One region of the Oceanobacillus aidingensis genome, then DNA from elsewhere that is predicted to be linked to it. Evidence: riboswitches for the same ligand, from Rfam matches in the RefSeq annotation. Region 1 holds a riboswitch; each other region holds the start of a gene.

What was found. Region 1 has a riboswitch for thiamine pyrophosphate ahead of ACFO3P_RS12195 (thiamine phosphate synthase). Riboswitches for the same ligand answer to the same signal wherever they lie in the genome.
Region 2: linked by a shared signal. The riboswitch ahead of tenA (thiaminase II) and the one ahead of ACFO3P_RS12195 (thiamine phosphate synthase) in region 1 are both predicted to bind thiamine pyrophosphate.
Region 3: linked by a shared signal. The riboswitch ahead of ACFO3P_RS04760 (acetylornithine deacetylase) and the one ahead of ACFO3P_RS12195 (thiamine phosphate synthase) in region 1 are both predicted to bind thiamine pyrophosphate.
Region 4: linked by a shared signal. The riboswitch ahead of thiW (energy coupling factor transporter S component ThiW) and the one ahead of ACFO3P_RS12195 (thiamine phosphate synthase) in region 1 are both predicted to bind thiamine pyrophosphate.

What each region holds. Positions count from the first base shown of each region.
Region 1 is NZ_JBHSFT010000018.1:76,506-79,921, reverse strand. Features, by position in the region: gene ACFO3P_RS12205 (class I SAM-dependent methyltransferase) at 1-555, shown strand, start outside; gene ACFO3P_RS12200 (suppressor of fused domain protein) at 610-1,671, shown strand; TPP riboswitch at 1,791-1,886, shown strand; gene ACFO3P_RS12195 (thiamine phosphate synthase) at 1,882-2,610, shown strand; gene thiO (glycine oxidase ThiO) at 2,625-3,416, shown strand, end outside.
Region 2 is NZ_JBHSFT010000047.1:121,706-125,121, forward strand. Features, by position in the region: gene ACFO3P_RS18415 (uridine kinase family protein) at 1-570, opposite strand, end outside; gene tenA (thiaminase II) at 870-1,556, opposite strand; TPP riboswitch at 1,647-1,749, opposite strand; gene ACFO3P_RS18425 (NAD(P)-dependent alcohol dehydrogenase) at 1,900-2,940, opposite strand; gene ACFO3P_RS18430 (NAD(P)/FAD-dependent oxidoreductase) at 3,260-3,416, opposite strand, start outside.
Region 3 is NZ_JBHSFT010000007.1:73,586-77,001, reverse strand. Features, by position in the region: gene tenA (thiaminase II) at 1-359, opposite strand, end outside; gene ACFO3P_RS04760 (acetylornithine deacetylase) at 398-1,666, opposite strand; TPP riboswitch at 1,748-1,851, opposite strand; gene ACFO3P_RS04755 (MFS transporter) at 2,031-3,092, shown strand; gene ACFO3P_RS04750 (helix-turn-helix transcriptional regulator) at 3,192-3,416, opposite strand, start outside.
Region 4 is NZ_JBHSFT010000010.1:248,183-251,598, forward strand. Features, by position in the region: gene ACFO3P_RS07930 (ABC transporter ATP-binding protein) at 1-163, opposite strand, end outside; gene ACFO3P_RS07935 (LytTR family transcriptional regulator DNA-binding domain-containing protein) at 275-1,327, opposite strand; TPP riboswitch at 1,441-1,554, shown strand; gene thiW (energy coupling factor transporter S component ThiW) at 1,689-2,153, shown strand; gene thiD (bifunctional hydroxymethylpyrimidine kinase/phosphomethylpyrimidine kinase) at 2,187-3,008, shown strand; gene thiM (hydroxyethylthiazole kinase) at 2,998-3,416, shown strand, end outside.

The sequences.
Region 1 (3,416 bases):
GGGCTTGATGCTTCAGAGGATATGTTGAAAAAGGCGAAGAACAAATTAAAAAATGTCTCACTCGTGCATGGTTTAGCTGAAGATATGCCCTACGAGAATGAAAAGTTTGATTATATCTCCAATAATTATGCTTTTCATCATTTTTTAAAGAAGGAAGCAGCGCTTGATGAAATATATCGTGTCTTGAAGAAAAACGGTGTATACAAGCTGCATAATATTGCTATCCATGATATGAGAAAATGGTGGGTATATCATTATTTTCCAACAGCATATGAAGAGGACGTAAAAAGGTTTTGGGAAAAGGAAGTTATTTTTGATGAGCTTTCAATAAGAGGGTTTAACACAGAACTGCAGATGACATATCGATTAGAAAAAATCAGGGTGTCGGATTATCTGGGGTATGCAGAGAATAGAGACATATCCATATTAACGTTGATTGATGATCAGGATTACCAAGAAGGGTTAGAGAAAATGAGATATGATGTGAAGCGTAATCCTAAAAAAACCATCGTCACTGATTTTGCAGAGATGTTTTGTATTTCGACAAAGGGGTAGTGTTTTAGAAAGAAAAAATCGTCTTTTTGGAAAGGGAAACAGAGGAGGAATTTAATGAGTGAAGAAGTAAAAGCAGCCGGCTGGGATGCAATTGATAATGCAATGGAAGCAATTTATGGGAAGCAGGAACCGAAGCATTATGGAACAGTGATCTCTTATTCGCTGGGCGGACCGGATCCATTAGATGGAATCAGCGCTTATCAATCAGAAACGCCAGGCTTGCACTGGCATATAGTTACATATGGATTTTCAGAGATTTACGAAAAAGAAACCGATAATCCAGAAGTAAGCGGTTTTGGGTTTGAATTAACGTTCAGATTGAAAAAAGAAGAAGGGGAAGAGGAACCGCCAGCCTGGGCGCTTAATCTGCTTCAGAATTTGGGAAGATATGTTTTTAACAGCGGTAATGTTTTTAAAAATGGAGACTATATGGATGCAAATGGTCCTATCTGTTTGGAATCAGATACGGCATTAACTGCATTGGCATTTATTACGGATTCTGAGCTTGGTACAATAGAAACAGAAAATGGTCAAGTGCAATTTCTGCAGATGGTTGGTATCACAAATGATGAGCTCGAAGCAATGCAGACGTGGAATACACGAGGTGTTCTCTCTGCCAGTTCCCCATATATGCCCGCGTTTATTACCGATTTAAAAAGAGATTCTTTACTAAATCATGCAGATGTCTCCCAAAAAGTTGATGAAGGAAGAGAACGGGAAGGATCCAATACAGGATTTCTATTTAACGATAATTTATCGTGGACTCCAGAAAAAAAGGGCTTATTCAGAAAAAAACCAGCAATGCTGACTCTGGGGGCAAAACAAACCGAAACCATAAGTAAAGTGCTGCGAGGGCGTCTCTTGAAAGGAAAGGCTCTGACATTGGCAGGTCCTGATATTGTCATTGCTATAGAGCCCGGGGAAAAGTCAGAATATGCAATGGAGAAGGATAAGGTGCGTCTAATTTTAGATGAACAGAGTACAATCGAGTTGAGTGAGAAGCTGATTCCTAAAGAAGGTGTGGCGGAACTATTCTCGTTTGAACAGCTGGCTGTAAAAATTGTTAAAACATACATCAAAGATAATGAAGGAAATGTTGTTCAGGTAATTGGGTAAGAGAACTCATTTGAAAGTAAAATAACATTTCCTTGATAAATCGCTAAACACTTTTGAAAGAATATCTTTGAAAATAAAAAATTATATGTTATTCTTTATTTGTAATCTGAAAATTAAATAAGCAACACTAGGGGAGCCTTTGGCTGAGACGAATACTCGGACCCTTTGAACCTGATCTGGTTAACACTAGCGTAGGGAAGTGGCAGGAACATGACGATATATCATTCGAACAATGAATTTGTATATAATCAAGACCACTTATCCCTCAGCTGGATAAGTGGTCTTTTTCGTTCTTCTGCCAATCCTGAAGCAAGAAAATGGAAGAAAGGGGAGAAGAAGATGGACAGGCATCTGCACTTGATCAGTGATGGCAGTTTTTCCGAGCAGCATTTGCAAATAGTGAAGCGGATTCAGGCTGAGATTGGTTATTTGCATATCAGAGAGAAGAACAAGACAGCGAAGGACATTCTGGAAATCATCGGTGCATTAGAAAATATCGGATTGCCATTAGAGAAAATAATAGTGAATGACAGAGTAGATATTGCTGTGATAAAGCAGTGCGCAGGTATTCAGCTGGCGTTTCACAGTCCTTCCATTCCACTTGTAAAAGAAAGCTTCCCTGAATTGAAGGCAGGAAAGTCTGTTCATTCTTTAGCTGAGGCAGAGCAGGCGCAGCAGGAGGGAGCTGATTATGTGCTGTATGGCCATATTTATTCCAGCAAGTCCAAAGCCAATCAGCAGCCCAGAGGATTAACGGAACTACAGGAAATGACTAACGCGCTGTCTGTGCCGGTATATGCTATTGGCGGGATTACTCCTGAGCGGGCGAAAGAAGTAACTGCCGCAGGAGCAGCCGGCATCGCGGTCATGTCTGGTATTTGGCAGGCAGAGGATCCGGTCCAAACTGTCAGAGCTTACCGGCAAGCGTTGAATATATGAAAAGGAGGGAGAAGATGAATAAACAGTTTGATCAAATTATTGTAGGCGGCGGAGTTATTGGCTGCTCTATTGCTTATCAGCTGGCCAAAAGAGGCAATCGGGTGCTGGTCATTGAAAGGAATCAAATCGGCTGCGAGGCTTCCAGTGCCGCAGCAGGTATGTTAGGCGCTCAAGGAGAGTTTACAGAAGACAGTCCGCTTTTTCGGTTTGCACATGAGAGCAGAGCGCTATTCAAAAATTTATCCGAGGAACTGAAGGAAGCGTCAGGAGTAGATATTCAATATATTCATAAAGGAATCATGAAGCTTGCTTTTCATCAGCAGCAATACAGCAAGCTGCAAAGCGTCGCGTCCTTCCAGCGGGAAGCGGGGAACCCTGCGTATTTACTGTCAGTAGAAGAAGCGAAAAAAATGGAGCCAAGCCTGACGGAGAATCTTCGTGCTGTCCTGTATTTGCCGGATGATGGTCAGGTTTCCGCCCGTCATCTGACCAAAGCCTTCTCTCTGGCTGCGTCTCATTATGGTGCGGTGTTGCATGAGCAGGAAAGCGTTAATGAGCTGTTGATAGAAAATGAAACGGTTTATGGTGTCCGGACAACAGAGGCAATCTATGAAGCGGTCCAGGTTATTGTTGCAACAGGAGCTTTCGGAGATGAATTGCTGCCTGCAGATTATGCTGCGATTCCGGTGAAGGGCGAATGTCTGCTGTTAGAACTGGACCAGAAGCTATTTCAATCAACACTTTGGATGGATGGCTGTTACCTTGTTCCGAAGCAGGGAAAAAAGGTGATTGTTGGAGCCTCCTCC
Region 2 (3,416 bases), on a different contig from region 1:
GCACAAAACGGAGAAATAGTAGTCCTCTGCAGGATCCCATTGCTTATGCCAAGCCTCATCCGCATGCCCCTCTCTTACATTATGCCGATAACGGCGAACCTCTGGTAATACATCCACTAGAATCTTCAAATCAACAACATCAGAAAATTCGGGCAGCGAGCTATAAATTCCATCAAGAATAATGACCTTTGAGGGCTCTTTCGTTATGGAGGATGAGGCCAGACCGCTTTCAGCTGAAAAAGAAAAAGGATGATATTGAACGCTTTCCCCCGCTATAAGCGGTAACAATGCTTCTTTATGCAGACGTTGCCAGTCAATACATCTGGGACATTTCCATTCCGATGTAGAAGTATTCCATTTCTCGTCTGTAATCGTCGCGTCGAAAAACGCATCACACTGAATAACAGTTGCTCCTACGTGTGAAGCAACCTCAGCAGCCAGCGTAGATTTTCCTGCACCGCTCCCCCCGTCCAAAGCCACCACTAAGGGGCTGATTCGTCCTTTCAGGTATCCATTTATAGCGGATACGATTTGCTCGGAAGCTTTTCTTGTTACTTGAGTGTTTTTCACGATTATCCCTCCTCCGTGTCAGACACAAGATTAAATTCACTATCTACAAGTATTCATTTCTTTGGAATAAATGCTTATTAAACTAAATTTCCGGCTTCGGCTTGTTTGCTTCTTGCCATTACGAAAATTGTATCACAAGTAAATTAGCTGCATCGTGTTTTTAACAAAATTGCGCAGTTGGTATAATAAATACTTTTCCCTTCCAGTCCAAAAAAAGAACCCTCAGATAAATGAGAGTTCTTTAACATGGAACGAATAAACCGAACCCATTAAGAAATTGGAAGCCGTTCTGTTTCTTCTTAACGACTGTTCACTTTTTTACTTTCTGAAAGCCAGCCTTCAAGATTGTAGGACATTTCCCAGAAATGGAGTTCGTATTCTTTTGCGATAATAAATTGTTCTTTTACCTTCTCTTTTTCCTTATCATTCATATCTTCAACTAAAGTGTTTAGTAAATTAATCATTTCGGTAGTTGAATCTTGAAACCAGTCACTCGCATACATTTTAATCCAGTTACGATAAATTTCCGGCTCTGGAGTGGCATTTTCATTCACTTTTCCGATGTCCGCATATAACCAATAGCATGGCAGTATGGCAGCCACAGTATGTGCTAGATTTCCAGACAGGCTTGCTCGATACAAATGCGAAGTATAGGCATACGCAGTTGGCGCTGGTTTGAAGTTATCTAAATCTGCTTGTGTAATATTTAAAATCTCAGCGTGCTCGTTATGCACGGTCAGTTCAGCCTCTGCTGTAAAGCGCGCTTTATCAGCTAAAAGAGCAGTCAGCTTAAAATCTTCGGCCTGGGATGCTGCAATCGCGTGGATCTTACCGTAATGTTTTAAATAGTAAATATCTTGTAAAATATAATACTTAAATGTTTCTAGCGGCAAATCTCCTTTCACGATTCCTTGCACAAATGGGTGATGAAAACTTTGCTCCCAGCTTTCCTTCGTTGCAGCACGTAATTCATCCGTAAATTTCATAAAAAAATCCTCCTTTAATCTTTTTTCTAAAGACTCGTAGAAGGAAGCATCTGCATACAAAAACATACACACGAAAAAATAGCGCATGGTTGTCTGCTTATTCTACTTCCCTCCGCTGGCCTTAACCAGATCAGGTTCTAAGGGTGCTAAATATACATTTATCTCAGCCGTTACGGCGCCCCTAGCAGAAAATTGAAATGTATTCGATTGTCTATTATGGTAGCAGAACAAATTGTTAAGTCAAGTCTTTTTTGTTTATAAGAAAATCAGCAAAGAAATAATCAAATCTATTAAAAAAATAGGTTTCCAAGAAGCTTAAAAAACTAGTGTGTTTCACTCGTTATCATGGATAAATCATTATCTTAATGCTAGTATCCTTCTGATTTACGGCGGTTTCTACAGCCTCTTTGATATTATCTAAACGATACTTATGGGTAATTACATCCTCGAGACCAAGGTCCTGACTGCCAATTGCCTGTATTGCTGTCGGATAACTGTTTGCATAGCGAAAAACACCGTGAATGTCGTATTCTGAATCGACGATATGGGTAATATCTACAGGTATTTCTGAGGATGCAGGTAATCCAACTAATACAATCCTTCCTCCGCGTTTCGTAATCGTCAGTGCATCCTGAACCGCCCGGCCATTACCTGAAGTTTCAACGGCGATATCCAAACCACTGCCAGCTGTTGCCTTTTCTATCTCCTCATGAATATTATCTTGTGTTGGATCAAATACCTTTGTCGCGCCAAATTTCTTCGCTAATTCTCTGCGATATGGTACCACATCCGAGCAATAGATTTCGTTCACTCCGAATATTTTCGCTGCCTTGATCGCTAACAGCCCAATAGGTCCTAAACCGGTTATCAGCATTTTATCATTGGGATGAACTTTTCCGCGCTGCATCGCATGAATGCCAACAGAAAGCGGTTCAATTAAAGCCCCTTCTTCATAGCTCATTTGATCCGGTATTTTAAAGGCGAAATCACTGCGAATCGTGACATATTCAGACCAAGCTCCGTCAACTGGCGGAGTTGCCATAAATTGTACTTCCGGGCAGAGATTGTATCGGCCTGATTTACAATATTCACAAGTTCCGCATACCACACCCGGCTCGACAGCTACACGGTCGCCTGCCGCAAGATTCTCAACCTGACTGCCAGCTTTAACAATATCTCCTGCTAATTCATGCCCTAAAATGAGTTGTTCTTCTACGACATAACGCCCGATTTTTCCGTGTTCGTAGTAGTGCACATCAGAGCCGCATACACCGATACACTGCACTTTGATTAATACTTCATTTTCCTTTGGTTCTGGTATATTTATTTCCTTAACCTCAATATCCAATGGCTTATTCAGAACTGCTGCCTTCATCTTTTTCATTCCTCTACACCTCTTTGATATGTATTGTTTTGCCAAGCGTATAAATACGTCATCCTATACTATTTTGGAAAAATAGAGAGCTATAATTTTTTAAGAACATATTCTTCATTGTAACATGCGTGTTGATATACGATAAATAAACGTGCGATCTTTCTCTTTTTATAGAATACAATGTGCTATAAGCTCTTCCTCTATTTTCTTAGAACAGCTTCTCAATGTAAGGCATTCCATTTCCTCCAAAATTAAAACACTATCTTTGTTCGAGATAGTGTCAATAAGAAGATGGCATGTATCATTTAAATTCATATTTTCTGCCTTATTATTTCGTATACAAGTGAGAAAGCAGCTTTCTGTTTTTTTCATGAAATTTTGAGTTGTGAGAAGAGACATAAATCTCATTATAGGCATCCGGCTTCATATACAGCTTTGCTTGATTCACTGTATTCGCTGCATCATTGTACGCGCCGGCAATTAAG
Region 3 (3,416 bases), on a different contig from region 1:
GCCTCTGCAATCATATTACTGCTGTAGGCCAGCGTTACAGGCCCTGGAACCGTAGATTCTAGTTCCTCCCTGGAAATACCGAGACGCTCGGCATACTGACGATGAAGCTCCATTTCGAAATTCAGGGTTTCATCCAGCGATTTAGCAAAGCCGGACATGGTATCTAAATCTTTTGCAAGCACCGTTCCCATCGCAATTACTTTTGAGTACTCTATCAAATACTTGTAATCCTGACACATGTAGAATTTAAATGACTCCATATCGAGTGTTCCATTACCAATCCCCTGTACAAATGGATGCTGGTGGCTTTTCTCCCAAATCGAATCTGCTGTCTTGCGAATACGTTCTGTAAATTTCATGTATATGCGCTCCCTTTTCCATCATTTTTATAAATGCCTTATTTCTGTTTTTCTGTTTGACACCATTTCAAAATAAATTGCAGCAGGGACACTGTATAATCTACTAACTCGTCGATGTTTACCTGCTCATCCACGGCATGGGCGTGCTTCAATTCACCAGGTCCATAGCAGACCGTCGGAATCCCGTATGCTGCAAGCCAGCCGCCATCAGTTACTGTTTCAGACATTCGGACTTTCGCTTCCTCGCCAAAAGCTTTGCTATGACTCTCCTGTAACATCGCAAAAGCAGCATGTTCTTTATCTACGGAGAAAGACGGGAAAATTTCACCGCGATCCACAATCATCGATTCGCCTCCCCATTCAAAGGCGGGTGGATTATCCCGCATCCAGACATCCGCTTCAGCCGTCTTGCGTAAATGGGACTCAATTTCTGCAGCAACCTGCTCAGAAGTCTCATCGGGATAATAATGAACGGTAATCCATAGGCGGCATTCATCAGCAATAAAAGCAGCATGTCTGCCTCCTTCAATCACTGCCGGGTTGATGGTATTGGTTCCTGGGGGAAAGCCTGGATAGGATTTGGTCACTGCCCAATGTCGCTCCAGCTCCTGCAACGCAATAAGGAGCTTATTCATCTTTTCAATGGCGCTGGCTCCTTTCATCCCGCCGCCTGCATGAATGAGCTGGCGACGTGTACCATCATGGTGCGTGATTGGACTTTTCACTGTGATCCAGCCGGTAATAACGCCTCCTTGCCCATGTATTTCACAATGACTTGTATCTGCAACGATGGCATAATCCGCTGTATACCCGCGTTCTCCACATTGCTTCGTCCCTGCTTCCCCAACCTCTTCCCCAATGACGGACTGCAGAATAACATCCCCGCCAAGGCGAATCTGGTGGTCATGCAATATGCGCATCGCAAATAAACACGCTGCCAGACCGCCTTTCATATCTGCTGCACCCCGCCCAAATAATGTACGTCCTTCCACTGCTGGCTGAAATGGCGCATGCTTCCAGTTTTCACCTTCCTCTATAGAAGCGACATCCACATGCCCATTAAGAATCAAGCTGTTGTATGTATCGGAAGCAGTTCCACGTAAACAGCCGACGACATTCGGGTCACCGGGATAAACCTCCCATTGTTCTGTTTCAAAATTCATTTCCTTCAAGTAGTTCGCAATGTAAGCTTGGATAGCCTCTGTATTTCTTGCAGGCGGGGCTGGTGTTTCAAAACGAATCAAATCACTGACAAGCGCTATTAATTCGTCTTCTCGATTTCGAATCTCCTGAATTACCCTCTCCATTCAAAAACCTCCTTTTCAGCACGCAAAAAAAACCGCCTCCTGATTTAGAGAGCGGCAGAAAAGTTTGGTTCATTTGCCTAAAGGCATATCCGCCCACTTCCCTCCGCTAGTACGAACTAGATCAGGTTGGTAAGGGTCAAGACAATATGCCTCTCTCAGCTTAATAAGCACCCCTAGTGGATCCATTGCGTATGTATTTATCCCTTTTAGATTACCATACGAATTTGTAAGCGTAAAGCAGAATTTAAGAAAGGATGATTCTATACCCGCTTGTCTGCATACATATTGCTGTTTTTTTGCGCAATATCAATACAGATGAAATCCAGAATACGTTGTAACCTTCTTACAAAGGAGGTTACAGCTAGTGTACATAACTATCATAAAAAAAAATAAACGTGTCCGAAACTATCTGCTTGCTACTGCCAGTTCCAATTTGGGGAATGTGATGACTGGCATGGCTCTTTTATTTCTTGCTTATGATTTAACTGCTTCTAATGCGTATACCACAGGGATTGCTATCGCTCAAGTTGCTCCTTATCTGCTGTTCGGATTGATTGGAGGAGTTATTGCTGACTGGATTTCTAAAATGAAATGGTTAATTCGTATCGATTTATTTCGTTCTCCACTTCTCATCGGGTTAGTTTTGTTAGACTTCTCCAATCAGCTTGCTTACTGGCATCTAATTATTGTAAGCATCTTGATTCATTTATGCGGATGCTTATATAATCCGGCGCATCGGGCAATCATCCCGCTTATCACGAGTGAAAGGGAGAGGCCCGCAGTAAATAGTTTAACGGACACTGTTACAAGGGGTATGACTGTTTTAGGACCTGTTTTCAGCATTATCTTCATGAATACCATTGGTGTAATCCACTTTTTCACGCTGGATGCACTCAGCTATCTATTGAGCGCGCTTTTTCTATCATTCATTCCCTTAAAGGAAGAGCAGACAGATAAAAAGCATTTTAATATATTCACAGCCATCCGGGAATTTGCTATATGGCTCCGTTCTCATAAAACCATCCGTTCCTTATTTGAGATGACAGCTTTTATTGTTTTCTTTAACACCTGGGTTTGGCAGGTTGGGCTGTTATTACTGTTACAAGAAACGATGGCGAATGCAGAAGTATGGTACAGCGTTGTAACAGGATGGTTTGGAATTATTGTTATTATTGTGAATCTGATTATTCCCTATATCTTTAAACAATTTACGCTAAAAACCTACCTTCTCAGCTCCCTTATCTGGGGGACAGGCATTTTATTCTTAGGAGGTTTACCAGCTGTCCCCCTGCTTTTTTTGGGAATTATCTGGGTAGCAGTCGGATTGCCGCTGTCTGGATTATCCAGGGTTACTGCAAAAGTATATTCCGCCAGACATGCTGGGAAGAGGTTTCAGTTTCAATGCCGTCCTGCTTTATTTTTCTAATTTTATTTCTTTAGGTTTCTTCGGACTTGTATCTTATTGGGTCTCCATACACCTGATTTTTATCATCTGCGGGGCATGTATGATGATTCTGGCTGGAGTTTATGTATTGCTTAACCTGCGAAAATAGCTTGGCCTCATACCATACAGTTTCTTGAATAGACGATTATAGACAGAAACAGAAGAAAATCCCGAATCCATCGCAACCTGCAATATCGTCGTATCGGTAAATTGCAGTTTATCCAAACTGCGTTGAATACGATAGATTTGCAGCCATGAAAATGGCGAAACACCCACCTTCTCTTTAAATACATGTGAGAGCCGGTA
Region 4 (3,416 bases), on a different contig from region 1:
TCATTTGTCCAGTTAAAATTTTTATAGTTGTTGTTTTCCCAGAGCCGCTCGGACCTAAAAACCCAAATGTTTCACCCTTTTTCACTTGAAAAGAAACATTGTTTAATCCTTGCTTTTTACCAAAAATCTTCTCTAAAGATATCACTTCAATCATATTCTCCATCCCTGAAACCTCCTGTATCAGTTAAGTTGCCTGTGACTACAGAATAGCTTCTTTTCAACAATGGTGCAGTATATTTTCGACGAATGGAGTATATATCACATTGAATTATGCTTATTCTACCCCCAATAATTCTTTCAGCTCGTTCAACTTTGATTTCGATAATGGAACCTCAGAGCTTTTTTTATCTACAAGAGATAAGCTGTAGCTGTTTCTCGTCCATGTAATTACTTCTCTTATTTTTTGAAGATTCACAATATAAGAACGGTGACAGCGAAAGAATCCTTGATGAGACAAGCGCTGTTCCAATTCTTTTAAGGTAAAACCTGTAGGAAACCCCTCTCCGCGAGTATACAGATAGGATTGTCCTTCCTGACTTTCGATGTAATCAATCTCCTGCGGATCAAATAAAATAATCTTATCCTCTACTTTTGCGGAGATTTTATTTAACTGGAAAGTTTGCTTTATTTGAACCGCTTCTTCTGCTGTTTCTTTAACATTTGTTTCTGTGGAGGTTAAACGTTCTTTCTCCTCTGTTTCCACGTCCATTTGCTGTATCCCTTGCTCATTTAGACGATAGACCGTATCCGAAATGGTCACAGCACTCTCCGTACTTGTCGTTAAAATCAATACCGCTTTTTGCTGTTTCTGCAGCAATTCGACAAATTGATGGAGGACCCGTTTCGTTTCTAAATCTACATTGACCTCAGGCTCTTCGAAGATAACCACTTCCGCCTCCTGCATTAATATTCTGCCAAACTGAACACGACGCTTTTCAGAACGATTGAGCTGATGCATCTTCCATTTCGCTTTTTCCTCCAGTTGGATTTGCAATAGTACTTCCTTTATGGAAGTCTTGCTTTGATATAAAGAGCCGATAAATTTCAAATATTCCTGTACCTTCAATCTTTCATAAATGCCCTCTTCATACCAGCAAATCCCTAAAGAAGAAACGTATTTCTGCTTATCCTCCTGTAATGTCTGTTGCTTGATTTGAATCGATCCATTCCGCACATTTTCTTTTCCGATAATCATCTGCAGCAACACCGCACGTATATTAACAGTGGATTGAATTGCCTTTATTTCTCCAGGTTTTACTTCTATATCTATTTTCGGAAATAAGGTCTGGTCTCCCTGACGATATTCCATTCCGTTTATGCTTAACATGTTTCATTCCTCTTTCTATTGATAACATCCTTTATATGAGCTTGCAGTCTAATGATTATTTCATGACAAACCGTTGAATCTTTGATACAGTAGACTCAAAGATAATAATGAAAAGCAACTACTAGGGGAGCCCAACATCGCGGGCTGAGAGGGAAGCATGCTTACTTTCCGACTCTTACAAACCTGATCTGGCTAATACCAGCGTAGGGAAGTAGTCAATCAACATATGATTACTCTCAGTATACCAAATCAGGCTTCTCGATAAAGCCTGATTTTTTATTTTTACAAAGTAGTTACCTTTTCATTTCCCTTAAATTAGAAGGAGATGATTGGATTGAAAAATCGCACACGCCTGTTAACAATGATGGCTGTACTTGTTGCTATCGGAACGATTGGATCACAATTGCTCTGGTTTCCTGCCGGAGTTGCCAGAGCCTATCCTGTTCAACACGCTATCAATGTTATTGCCGGGATTATGCTCGGGCCGGGTCCGGCAGTTATTGTCGCATTGATGATTAGCCTGCTCCGAAACCTTTTAGGACTGGGAACCTTGGTTGCTTTTCCTGGAGCAATGATTGGAGCTTTTGCTGCTGGGGTATTGTATAAGAAAACGCAGAAATATCCAATGGCAGCTCTTGGAGAAATTATTGGCACCGGAATTATCGGCTCTTTCTTTGCAGTTCCGATAGCCAATCTGCTTATGGGAAGCTCTGCGGGAGCATTTGCCTTTATCCCGGCATTTGTTGTAAGCAGTGTCTCTGGTGCATTGATTGGCTGGCTGTTAGTCAGCCGTCTCCCGGCACAGCAGTTTTCTTTAACAAAATAATTTACTTTATTCTATCCAAGGAGGATTTTTATTATGAGTCAGGTTCGTTGTGCATTAACCATTGCCGGTACAGACCCTAGCGGTGGCGCCGGTATTCAAGCAGATTTAAAAACATTTCAGGAGTTAAAAACCTATGGCATGTCCGTGATCACTTCCGTTGTATCTCAAAATACGACAGGGGTCCGCTCTGTAGAGCATATGCCGCTTTCCATGATTGAGGACCAGCTGGATGCAGTGTTAGAAGATATGCCCATCCATGCTGTGAAAACAGGAATGATTGCAAGTAAGCAGATGATGGAATTAATCGTAAAAAAATTGGAGAAGGTTGATGCACCTTATGTCATGGACCCAGTGATGGTGGCTACCAGCGGGGACTCATTGATTGATGAAGAGGGCCGCAGCTTTTTACGGCAATACCTTCTTCCATTAACAACGGTTGCAACACCGAATATTCCGGAGGCAGAATTCCTGACTGGACGATCCATTACAACTGAAGATGATATGAAAGGCGCAGCCGAATACCTTGTTCATGAATATGGTGTAGATGCAGCCTTAATAAAAGGCGGCCATTTAAAAGGACAAGCAATCGATTTTCTTTATGACGGGAAAAAAATGCATAGCTATGCTGCAGAACGCATTGATACGAAGAATACGCACGGAACAGGCTGTACCTATGCCGCTGCGATTGCTGCTTATTTGGGGAAAGGCTGTCCGCTTCCGGAAGCAGTAAAAAAAGCAAAAGCATTTGTGACTGCTTCCATTTCGAAATCCTTTGACCTTGGAAAAGGGAACGGCCCGACAAATCATTGGGCTATCCGGGAAACCACAGAAAGGAAGATTACGCATGAATCCTGATATTATTCAGCAAGCCAGAAACAACACACCGCTTATTCATCATTTAACCAACCAGGTCGTCATGAACTTTAATGCAAATGGACTGCTGGCTTTTGGGGGCAGTCCTGTCATGGCAAAGGAAATACGGGAAGCTACAGATATGGCCAAGGCCTCCGATGCACTTGTCTTGAACATCGGCACCATTTTAGAAAGCGAAGCCGATGCAATGATTACTGCAGGCAAAGCCGCTAATGAAAAAGGAATTCCTGTTGTTCTGGATCCCGTTGGCGTGGCTGCGAGCTCTTTTCGAAAAGACATGGTCGAAAAGATTCTACAAGAGGTACGTCCAACAGTTATCAAAGGAAATGCAGGTGAGATTGCTTCCTTGGTCGATGCAAACATCCAATCACGCGGAGTAGATTCTGTCGG